DNA from 2 places in the Paenibacillus sp. J22P218 genome. Region 2 is predicted to be linked to the other one. Evidence: riboswitches for the same ligand, from Rfam matches in the RefSeq annotation. Region 2 holds a riboswitch; the other holds the start of a gene.
The links. A riboswitch is a leader RNA that binds a small molecule or an ion and turns the genes downstream of it on or off. The one in region 2 is predicted to bind ZMP and ZTP.

Region 1 (5,313 bases), on a different contig from region 2:
CGAAGGAGACGACATGTGGCTGATCGACGGAGAAGAGTGGCCGGGCTCGCTGCACGGAACAGGTACGGAGGACTTCTTCAACAGCTCCTGGTGCCCGAATGAGGTTTATTTGCATCCCTATTTCGGCTATGCCCGCGTGCCGGATAAGCTAGGATGGATGGGGAGAACCCATTGTTATCGGTTTTTGCTCGAGGAGCCGGTCTACTTCGACAAGTCGCTGCGCGCGAGTATCGAGCACGGCCACGATAACAACCTGACGCTCGACCTGTGCACGGTTTCGTACTGGTATCAGACGGAGCCGCATAAGCCGTTTCCGGCTTTTCCGTCGAAAGAGCATAGGCAGAACATGCCGGAAATCTCGATCGCGAACGTCCATCAGTGGCGCCACGAATGGAGGCAGGCTCTCGGCGGGGGAACCCGGCTGTGGGGCAACGAAGCGAAGCCGAAGCCTGCCGATAAAGGGAAATAACATTTTAGGAAGCTGTCAGAAGGCTTACTATGTGCCTCCACACAAGTATGAACTATATAAACGTAATAAAGAAAGCACTCATACCAACCGTTATAGAAGCCTACGGTTACACTTATAATGGGATATTTGTAAAGACAAGAACTGCAACGGTTAACTTGTTAACGAGGAACGATTAGTTCAATATTTGTCCAATATGGGGGTACCGCGGAACGATATCGGCAGCCCCCATTAGGGTGGGGAAAAGTAGTTAATGACTTAACAAAGCAAATGCAGAGCCTGGCGACTGTAAGTTAATTTCGCTAATCACACATGCAAGCATGATCGATTCCTGTAGAAGGCTTTGCCGTATGTCACCTAAGTCAACGACCGTTGTCCAACCAATATCTTTAAGCAGAGCTCTGACCTGATCTTTAGATGAATTATCGTTTCCACACATAAACATGATTGGCGAACCTTCTTTAAAATTTGGATGGATCATGATTTTGTCGCTGACTGTATTGAGTGTTTTCACAACATTGCTTTCCGGCAATAACTTTTGGACTATTACCCCTGTCGAAGTATCTTGAAGGAGTAAGCGTGGGCCGTTATCAAAATGTACGGCGTTGCTTACATCAATGATCGTCTTGTTTCTTAGATAGGCCGGATCGATGGTTTCGAGAACATCTTTTATACAGGACCAAGGGAGTGCTATAATAATGATCTCGCCAAACCGTGCGGCTTCATCAAATGAAGCAATGCCCACAGAATCGCCTGCCTCTTGCTTCCAAGAAATATGCTTCGAGTGATGAGGTTCTCGGTTGCTGATTAAAACACGATGACCTGATTTAACAAATCCCTCCCCTAATATTTTACCTACATTTCCTGCACCAACAATTCCAATGTTCATATTCATTCCCTCCTCACTACGAGTGATTATATGAACTTTATCAATAATGAACAATAAGGCACTTTAATGTATCCAACCGCACGATTGAATATATGGGTTATAATATTGGTAAAAGTGTGGTGTGCGAATGCCTGTCGAATTAAATGAGTGTCCGGTAGAAGTTGTATTTACGATGTTAAGTGGGAGATGGAAAATTCCGATCTATCGATACTTATTTAAAAATAACAAACCTGTGCGTTATAGCGAAATACTGAGGCATTTACCATCTATATCGAAAAAAATACTAACGGAACAGCTTCGCGAACTTGAGCGTGATGGAATCATTGAAAGAAAATCATATCCTGAACCTCGACCACGAGTAGAATATATGTTGACTTCGCTAGGAAGATCTATGATTGTATTTCTTGATAAAATGAGCGAGTGGGGCGAGGAGCACATCTTAACGAATAAACCGGAGTTCAGTAGTTAAGATTGTAATAAGCGTTCTTACTAGTAATACTTGAAATAATAACTTAGAAAGACATCCTGCACGAGTAACGATAGCACTAAAAATACATCTGGGGCATTTCTTGGGCTACGAGGGAAGATTTTATTTAAATGAGTTTAAACTAACCGAGAACTTTAGTACAACGTACCATGGAGTAGATGCGACAGCAGCTGCTCCATTTTTCATTAAAATAAAGCTAGTTATTTTTGTACTGAGAATCTAATTTGTAATGATACTATACACAAAATTGGTAATTATTTATCATTTTATTACGACATGAGGAGAGAAACATATGTCAAAGCCTTATTTAATCGTTGTCACCGGTAGGCCAGGTTCAGGGAAAACAACAATTTCTAAGGAGCTTAGTAATGAGATTTTTATGCCAGTAATCAGCCGGGATCAGATTAAGGAAGGGTATGTACATACCTTCGGCAAAAGACATAACGAGCTTCCGGAGGAAGCCAATAAAACGGCCACGGGAATATTCTTTGATACGCTCATGGGGCTGATAACCAACAACGTGTCAGTGATTGCTGAAGCAGCGTTCCAGCATAGGATATGGTCGACCATGCTTGAACAGTTCATGGGAAAGGCGAGGGTCTATCTGTTGATTTGCAAGGTTGACGAAAAGATCGCGCTTGACAGGTTTGTCCGCAGGGGGCTGGACAACCCACTGCGAGAGTACTTCCATGGCGATAAGGGAGTCGACATGGCCAGAAAAGGAATTGAACCTAGCGTGAGCCCTTACGAGGAACCCCGGATCGACGTCCCCATATTCAATATTAACACTTTAGGAGAATACACCCCCTCCATTAAGGAACTAAGCAGGAAAATTTTTGGTGAATAGGATATTACAACATTACCTCAACTAGGACATGAACGGCAGCAGGTCCCTAAGATCGGCTGCTTTTTTTCATTGAAGTAACGGGCAGGATAACGCAATAATTCTCCTTGCTTTAATTTCAATATTCAGACTATAATTAAGTAAATTTCTGGTATGTGTAACTGGCGTAAACGTGGATAACCACGAGGGAGCACATATTCATACCGCCGTACGCCTGGGCAGAGGTAAAGGGGATATCCCTCTTTGCCTCTTTTCATTTAAGGAGGCATATGGGATGAATACATCATATCAATTCGACCATTTCGAGCAAGAAAAAAGAGTATCAGAAATCCAGAGATTAACAGAAAACGTGGATAGTCACTCAGAAACACTTATCCGTTTATTGTTTGAAAACGGTCTATACGGAGCCAAAAATGTTTTAGATGTAGGGTGCGGTACTGGAGCCATGATTGAGTTATTCTCAAAGTATTTACCCGACGCCTCTTTTATCGGCATCGATAACAGCGAAACAATTCTAGAAGCAGCACAAAAAAAGCCATTAGGTATTCAGGGAATTCAATTCGTCCACGGAAACGCTAACATTCTACCGTTTAATGACAACACATTTGATTTTGTTTATACACGGCTTGTTTTAATGCACAATACACACCCACACGAAATTGTAAGAGAAATGGTTAGGGTATGCAAGCCTGGCGGTGTGGTTTGTGCTGTTGAGATTGATGATGGTACCCAAGTGTTTCATCCGTTCGGGCGAGAGTTGTCCACATTAGTCAATGCGCATATCGAATACGCGCGTATACAGGGCACTGACCGTACAATAGGCAGAAAGCTATATTCGTATTTTGTAACCGAAAACCTGCAGGACGTAAAAGTAATCATCCAGACCAGTGACTTTCTATTGAAAAATGATGAGACTGTGGAAATGCCAATTCTACTTCGCTTTGCTTTAGGAAATGATGAAGCGAGGCGTTTGGTCACCGCTGGATTGATGTCAGAGGATGAACGAGTGGAGATTGTAAACAACATCATTCCAGCGTATTGTCAATATCGACACCGTTTTGATTCCTGTTCATTTATGTATTCATTTGGGAAGAAGTATTTAACTAACGGGGAACTGTAGCTTAGTTGTGAAAAATCAACCAGGCGATCAAAAGCCAGAATGGCACAACCAAAAGCGCTCCATTAATCATGCCGGTCGTAAATTTTCCTCTGCGCTTCGTCGATCTGTTCTCTATGGCTGCCGTTGCGGCGAAATTCGAAGAACGAGTCCTAATGCCTGCTTGAAGCAAAGTAGCGTTGATCGGCTTGCGGTGAATTATTCTCATAAAGCAACCCTTCTTTCCTGATATTTCATGACTATAGTCGCGCTAATGAATCATTATTCTTTATATCGGTCGCAAATGAATAGGAATGAAGTCCTCATTAAACAAATGTTACAAAAAATAATTGCGTGTTAATGGGTGTCTAGAGACTTATAGCTGACGCGTGTCAAAAGACACAATTCCCAGGAAGCCACGATTTATTAAGCTAACGGGAGACGATAGTGGAACATCGAAAGGGCTGCCAATGTGGTAGCCCTTCGTTTCGCTCACAGGATAGTTCCAATTTTATAGTTGGGTAGCTTACTGTGTTAGAATAAATAAAAATGAACTTGGATGATGGCTCAGCGGGGGAACGAAAATGAACAAAACCGACCGGCAACTCGCCATATTGCTGGAACTGCAACGAAGCAAGATATTGAGAGCAGAAGATATGGCTGCTTTATTTGAGACGAGCGTGCGGACAATCTATAGAGATATTCAAGCCCTTAGCGAAATGGGGATTCCAATATTGGGAGCCCCCGGACAGGGTTATTCCCTGATGGAGGGGTATTTTCTTCCACCAGTCGGGTTTTCGGCTGAAGAGGCGGTAACCCTGCTCATGGGTACAGATTTTATTGAGCAGCGGTTGGATGGTGATTATGGAAATATAGCTAAGGCGGCTCGACACAAAATTGAAGCTATTTTACCCGAAGCAGTGCGCGATGAGTCGATGCGCGTTCGGGAAACCATGAAGCTTCTTCAAGCTAGCGAAGCGGTAACCGGCTTGAGGGAAAAAGACTATCTCGGACAAGCACGGCGCGCGATTTTGGAACGGCGAAAACTAAGGATTTCATACCAGAAAAATATGCCGGAGACGGACGGCAATCGAAAGAGTATGCGTGAGGTCTCTCCATACGGACTGTCGCTCGTTGAAGGTAATTGGATTTTGATCGGGCACTGCGACCTGCGGCAGGATATCCGCCATTTCCGTTTGTCGAGAATGACTGAGCTAGTCGTTCTGGATAAACACTTTGCAATGCCGATTGGCTTTAACTTAAGCCATTACCGTCCGCCGGACGACCGCAACGAACGCGTACTGGTTCGAGCCAATCCAGAAAAGGCCGATAAAATTGCCGAAACCGCTAACTTTTATACGGAAGCGGTCGAAGAGCGGGCTGACGGAGTTTGGTTCCATTTTCGCGTTCGAACGCCGGAGGAACTGTTGCACCTTATCCTCAGCTGGGGAGGAGACGTCGAGGTTCTGGAACCAGAGTCTTTACGCCGACGGATTCGGGAAGAGGCAGAAAAAATTTTTAAACGCTACTG
Region 2 (5,313 bases):
TATATGGCTGACGGTATTGCTGTTCGGCCTTTTCGGCGGCTTAATGTCGATAATGGGGCTGATGCTTGGACGGAAAGTAAGCGCAGATCTAGGCGAGTATGGAGAAGCGCTCGGCGGTGCTATTTTATTCGTCTTCGGTATTTTGTTCATCTTCTGACAGGACATGCCTCTCCATGCTAACGAGGCTGGACGTAAACGGTCTTTTTCGGTACTATTTAGTTAAGTGAATGTGCTGTAAGTTTGTGCGAATTGCACAATGCGGCTGCACTTTGCGTTTTGTATGAAACGAATGGAATATTAGTTTTTATAAAATCTTTTAAAATTAGCTTTTGCCGCCAAAATCGGCGATAGTCGTTTCACCTTGACGCGACATGATAAGGAGGCAGCAGGCATGAAACGTATTTTATTCGTATGTACAGGCAATACATGTCGCTCCCCGATGGCGGAAGCGATGCTGAAACGAATGGCGCAAATGAGAGGGATTACGGTTGCCGTTCGTTCCGCAGGCGTATCGACGGTTGACGGACTTCCCGTTTCCAAACATGCGCTGGAGACGCTTCGCGAACGCGAGATCGATCATAAAGGATCTTCCAGAGCGATGACTTCGGAAGCGGTTGAATGGGCAGATCTTATATTGACGATGACCTCCGGACATAAGAGAGGACTGCTTCAATGGTTTCCGGAAGCGGTTGACAAGACTTACACGCTTAAGGAGTACACGAACATAGACGAGCGTGTCCTTGCCGATATCGAGGAGCTTGAAGGACTTTATACGGACATGCATATGAAGCAGGCTCTTGGCCAGCAGCTCACGTCCTTGGAACGAACGCGTCTGCTTGAGCTGGAACGGCGCATTCCCGACTTCGACATCGCCGATCCGTTCGGCGGCTCCTTTGCTTTATATGCTAGCTGCGCGCAGGAAATCGAGACGGCGCTTGTCCGTCTGCTTGATAAGATTTCCAAGCGATAATTCGATTCGCCTTAGGTGTTTGCAATTGATTTTTTGTCGTTTATCGGCTATGATGAAAAGACAAATTAGGTTTCCGATGTAACTGGCGACGGAAGTGGGCTAACCACGGTGGAGCATCGGATCATACGGCCGGTCGCCTGGGCAAAGAGCAACATGCTATCAAGCATGTCATGCTCTTTTTTTGTCTTCATAAGAATTGTCGTTAACAGTGTATCAGCCTATAGTCCTGATCAGCCGTTTACGCTTGACAAATGCAGGTATAATAAGACTGTAATTGAGTTCGAGGGAGGTCAAAAAAACCTATGAAAATTGCAATTGGAGCCGATCATGCCGGCTATGTGCTAAAGGATGTTGTCGTGCCCTTCATTGAATCGTTGGGTCATGAAATTGTCGATGTAGGCTGCGACTGCAGTCAATCGGTTGATTATCCGGACTACGCGCTTCCTGTATGTGATCTCGTTGCGAACGGAGAAGCCGATCGCGGCATTCTGATCTGCGGGACGGGCATTGGGATGTCGATTGCCGCTAATAAAGTGAAGGGCATTCGCTGTGCGCTTGTACATGATCTGTTCTCAGCTAAGGCGACTCGCGAGCATAACGATACGAACGTGCTTGCCATGGGAGAGAGAATCATCGGACCGGGCGTTGCTCAGGAAATCATTCGCATCTGGTTGGAAACGCCGTTCTCGCAAGGCGAACGCCACCAGGGCCGATTGAATAAATTAGCTCAAATCGAACAACAATTTGCGTCGAAATCCGTGTAATCGATATGACGGAAGCATATATGAATGATCGCGATCCGCTGGAATCGATTGCTTCGAATGTAGAAACGATCATAAGGGAGCTTGCTTCGGCTGGCGGATTGTCGGCTGGACAGCTGCTCGTTATAGGTGTTAGTACAAGCGAGGTGCTTGGACAGCGCATCGGGACGGCAGGCACGCTGGTTGCTGCCGAGCGAATATTCGCCGGTGTCGAGGCTGTTCGCAAGGAAATCGGATTTCATCCCGTTTATCAATGCTGCGAGCATCTGAATCGCGCGCTTGTCATCGAACAGCCGGTTGCTGAGCGGCTCGGTCTGGAGCTTGTATCGGCAGTTCCGATTCCGAAGGCGGGCGGTTCAATGGCCGCATTCGCTTATCGGACGCTCCCGGGAGCGTGTCTCGTAGAGACCGTGGCGGCACATGCGGGCATCGATATCGGCGATACGCTGATTGGGATGCACTTGAAGCGCGTTGCCGTACCGGTTCGACCTTCGATTAAGAGCATCGGCAGCGCCCATGTTACGATGGCGTTCACGAGACCGAAGCTGATCGGCGGCACTCGCGCTGTGTATGAGCTTGATGAAGCTGTGCCGAAGCCGGAACAGACAAGCGGCACATGCGACTAATTCAATAAGGATACAAGATTCAAACCTATATAATCTTTTTTTAAACCTAAGGAGGAACTAATGACATGGAAAATCTACGTAAGCAAGATCCGGAAGTATTAAAAGCAATGGGCCTTGAGCTGACTCGCCAACGCGACAACATCGAACTAATCGCTTCCGAGAACATCGTAAGCGAAGCTGTTCTTGAGGCAATGGGTTCGGTATTGACGAACAAATACGCGGAAGGTTACCCAAGCAAGCGTTACTACGGCGGCTGTGAGCATGTCGATATCGTCGAGGATCTTGCCCGCAACCGTGCGAAAGAATTGTTCGGTGCCGAGCACGCGAACGTTCAGCCGCACTCCGGCGCACAAGCGAATATGGCTGTATACCTTGCTGCTCTTAAGCCTGGCGATACGGTTCTTGGCATGAACCTGGCGCATGGCGGCCACTTGACGCACGGCAGCCCGGTTAACGCATCCGGCTTGCTCTACAACTTCGTAGCTTACGGCGTACAAGAAGACTCCTTCACGATTGATTATGAAGAAGTTCGCAAGCTTGCTTTCAAGCACCGTCCACGTTTGATCGTAGCGGGCGCGAGCGCATACCCTCGTATTATCGATTTCGAAAAATTGGGCAAAATCGCAAGCGACGTAGGCGCATTGTTCATGGTTGATATGGCACACATCGCAGGCCTTGTAGCTGCAGGTCTTCACCCGAGCCCGGTGCCGCATGCGCACTTCGTAACGACAACGACGCACAAGACGCTTCGCGGACCACGCGGCGGTATGATTCTTTGTCGCAAAGAGTGGGCTGCTGCTATCGATAAAGCGGTATTCCCAGGTTCCCAAGGCGGACCGCTTATGCATATTATCGCGGCAAAAGCAGTCGCTTTCGGCGAAGCGCTTCAGCCTTCCTTTAAGCAATATGCACAAAACGTCGTGAAGAACGCTAAAGTTCTTTCCGAAGAATTGTTGTCCCGCGGAATCAACATCGTATCCGGAGGAACGGATAACCACTTGATGTTGATCGACACGCGTAATCTTGGCGTTACAGGTAAAGTGGCTGAGCATGTATTGGATGAAGTTGGCATCACGGTTAACAAAAATGCTATTCCTTTCGATCCAACGAGCCCGTTCGTAACTAGCGGTATCCGTGTAGGTACGCCAGCGGCTACAGCTCGCGGAATGAATGAAGACGCAATGAAAGTTATTGCAGAAGTGATTGCCCTTGTATTGAAAAATACGGAGGATCAAGCTGTTCTTGAGAAAGCGCGCGGCATGGTTCGTGACCTGACAGCTAAATTCCCGCTTTACCCTGGAATGACTTACTAATACGCTATACAGTATCTATATACAATCGTTTGTATAAAAAACGATCAAAAGCCCGTGTATCGACGCGAAGTCGATGTCACGGGCTTTTTTTCATGCATGGTATGACCGAAAGCATGCATGTTTATTCAAGTATCCAAAAGCTATTTACAAACGATTTGTAAGCACCGATAAAAAATTTTTTAAAGTAAAATTTACCGCAAGTGTATTTTTTGAAATTTGTAGCATCCTATATGCGACAAGGGATTTGTCGAATTTCCAGCAAAATCGTTTCTGACAAAAAGCTGACGTGCCAATTTTTAGGTTGTTGACAATGTAATATTCGTTAGTATATATTTTCTACGTTAAAATCAGAGTAATAGTATATTATTTTCGTGAAAATTAATGAATTTATTATTCATTCAGATTCATAATTATGCAAAATGAATTTTTATGCACTTTGTATAATTATTAATCATTAATTTTTGCGTTTTTAATGTTACAATAAATTACTTCTGAGACAAAATCAGGGGAGGAAATGAAGTGAAAAAGAGATCAGTATTTTCGTATGTAACGCTTTTGTTGGTGCTTACGCTCATCGTGGCTGGCTGCGGCAACAAAAACAACAACCCTGCAAACCCGAACAACTCCGGCAACGGTGAATCCGAGGGCACTCAGGAAGCAAGAGCTTTCCGCATGAACCTCCATTCCGAACCGCCAAGTCTTGACCCGGCACTGATGGAAGACAACGTGTCCGGTACTGTAGCAACAGGTATTTACGAAGGTCTGACACGCAAGGACGAATCCGGCAACACAGTCGAAGGTATGGCTGAGTCGTGGGAAGTGTCTGAAGACGGCAAGACTTATACATTCAAAATTCGCTCTGATGCAAAATGGAGCAATGGCGATGCAGTAACCGCTAATGACTTCGAATTCTCTTGGAAACGCGCGCTTGATCCTGCTGTAGGATCGACATATGCGTACCAATTCTATTACATCGTAGGCGCTCAAGATTACAACGAAGGCAAGACGACGAATGCCGACGCTGTAGGCGTTAAAGCGCTGGACGCTCAAACATTGGAAGTTAAGCTTAACTCTTCAACTCCTTACTTCCTTGGTTTGACTTCGTTCTACACGTACAACCCTGTTCACCAATCCGCTAAGGACAACGCTGCTTGGGCAGCAGACGCTGCAACGATCATCGGCAACGGTCCTTTCAAAATTAGCGAATGGCAGCACAATACTTCCATGAAGCTCGTTCCGAACGAGAACTATTATGCGAAGGACGAAGTAAAGTTCACTAGCGTTGACTTTACGATGATTGCCGACTCCGCAACTGAGCTTGCAAACTACGAAACGGATCAGCTTGATTACACAGGCAAACCGACTGGCGAGATTCCAGCTGAGCAAATCCCCGTTCTTGCTGAATCGAAAAAAGACGAGTTCAACCAAATCGGTACGGCTAGCTCGTACTACTACATGTTCAACACAGAGAAAGCGCCATTCAGCAACGTGAAGGTACGTAAGGCACTGGCGATGGCGATCGATCGTCAACTGATTGTTGAAAACATTACACAAGCGGGCGAGCTTCCTGCATTCGGCTTCGTACCTCCGGGCATCGTCGGCGTGAACGGCAACTACCGCGACGAAGTGAAGGACGATTTCTT

Region 1: another riboswitch for ZMP and ZTP. It lies ahead of AC0YN0_RS08450 (methyltransferase domain-containing protein); the one in region 2 lies ahead of rpiB (ribose 5-phosphate isomerase B).

The regions. Positions count from the first base shown of each region.
Region 1 covers NZ_JBWDNL010000001.1:1,967,768-1,973,080, forward strand. Annotated here, with positions in the region: gene AC0YN0_RS08430 (glycoside hydrolase family 172 protein) at 1-469, shown strand, start outside; gene AC0YN0_RS08435 (NADPH-dependent F420 reductase) at 717-1,355, opposite strand; gene AC0YN0_RS08440 (winged helix-turn-helix transcriptional regulator) at 1,528-1,824, shown strand; gene AC0YN0_RS08445 (AAA family ATPase) at 2,135-2,689, shown strand; ZMP/ZTP riboswitch at 2,834-2,913, shown strand; gene AC0YN0_RS08450 (methyltransferase domain-containing protein) at 2,883-3,806, shown strand; gene AC0YN0_RS08455 (hypothetical protein) at 3,808-4,011, opposite strand; gene AC0YN0_RS08460 (helix-turn-helix transcriptional regulator) at 4,367-5,313, shown strand, end outside.
Region 2 covers NZ_JBWDNL010000004.1:180,618-185,930, reverse strand. Annotated here, with positions in the region: gene AC0YN0_RS18955 (manganese efflux pump MntP) at 1-157, shown strand, start outside; gene AC0YN0_RS18950 (low molecular weight protein arginine phosphatase) at 392-970, shown strand; ZMP/ZTP riboswitch at 1,039-1,120, shown strand; gene rpiB (ribose 5-phosphate isomerase B) at 1,273-1,734, shown strand; gene AC0YN0_RS18940 (TIGR01440 family protein) at 1,755-2,357, shown strand; gene AC0YN0_RS18935 (serine hydroxymethyltransferase) at 2,423-3,670, shown strand; gene AC0YN0_RS18930 (peptide ABC transporter substrate-binding protein) at 4,190-5,313, shown strand, end outside.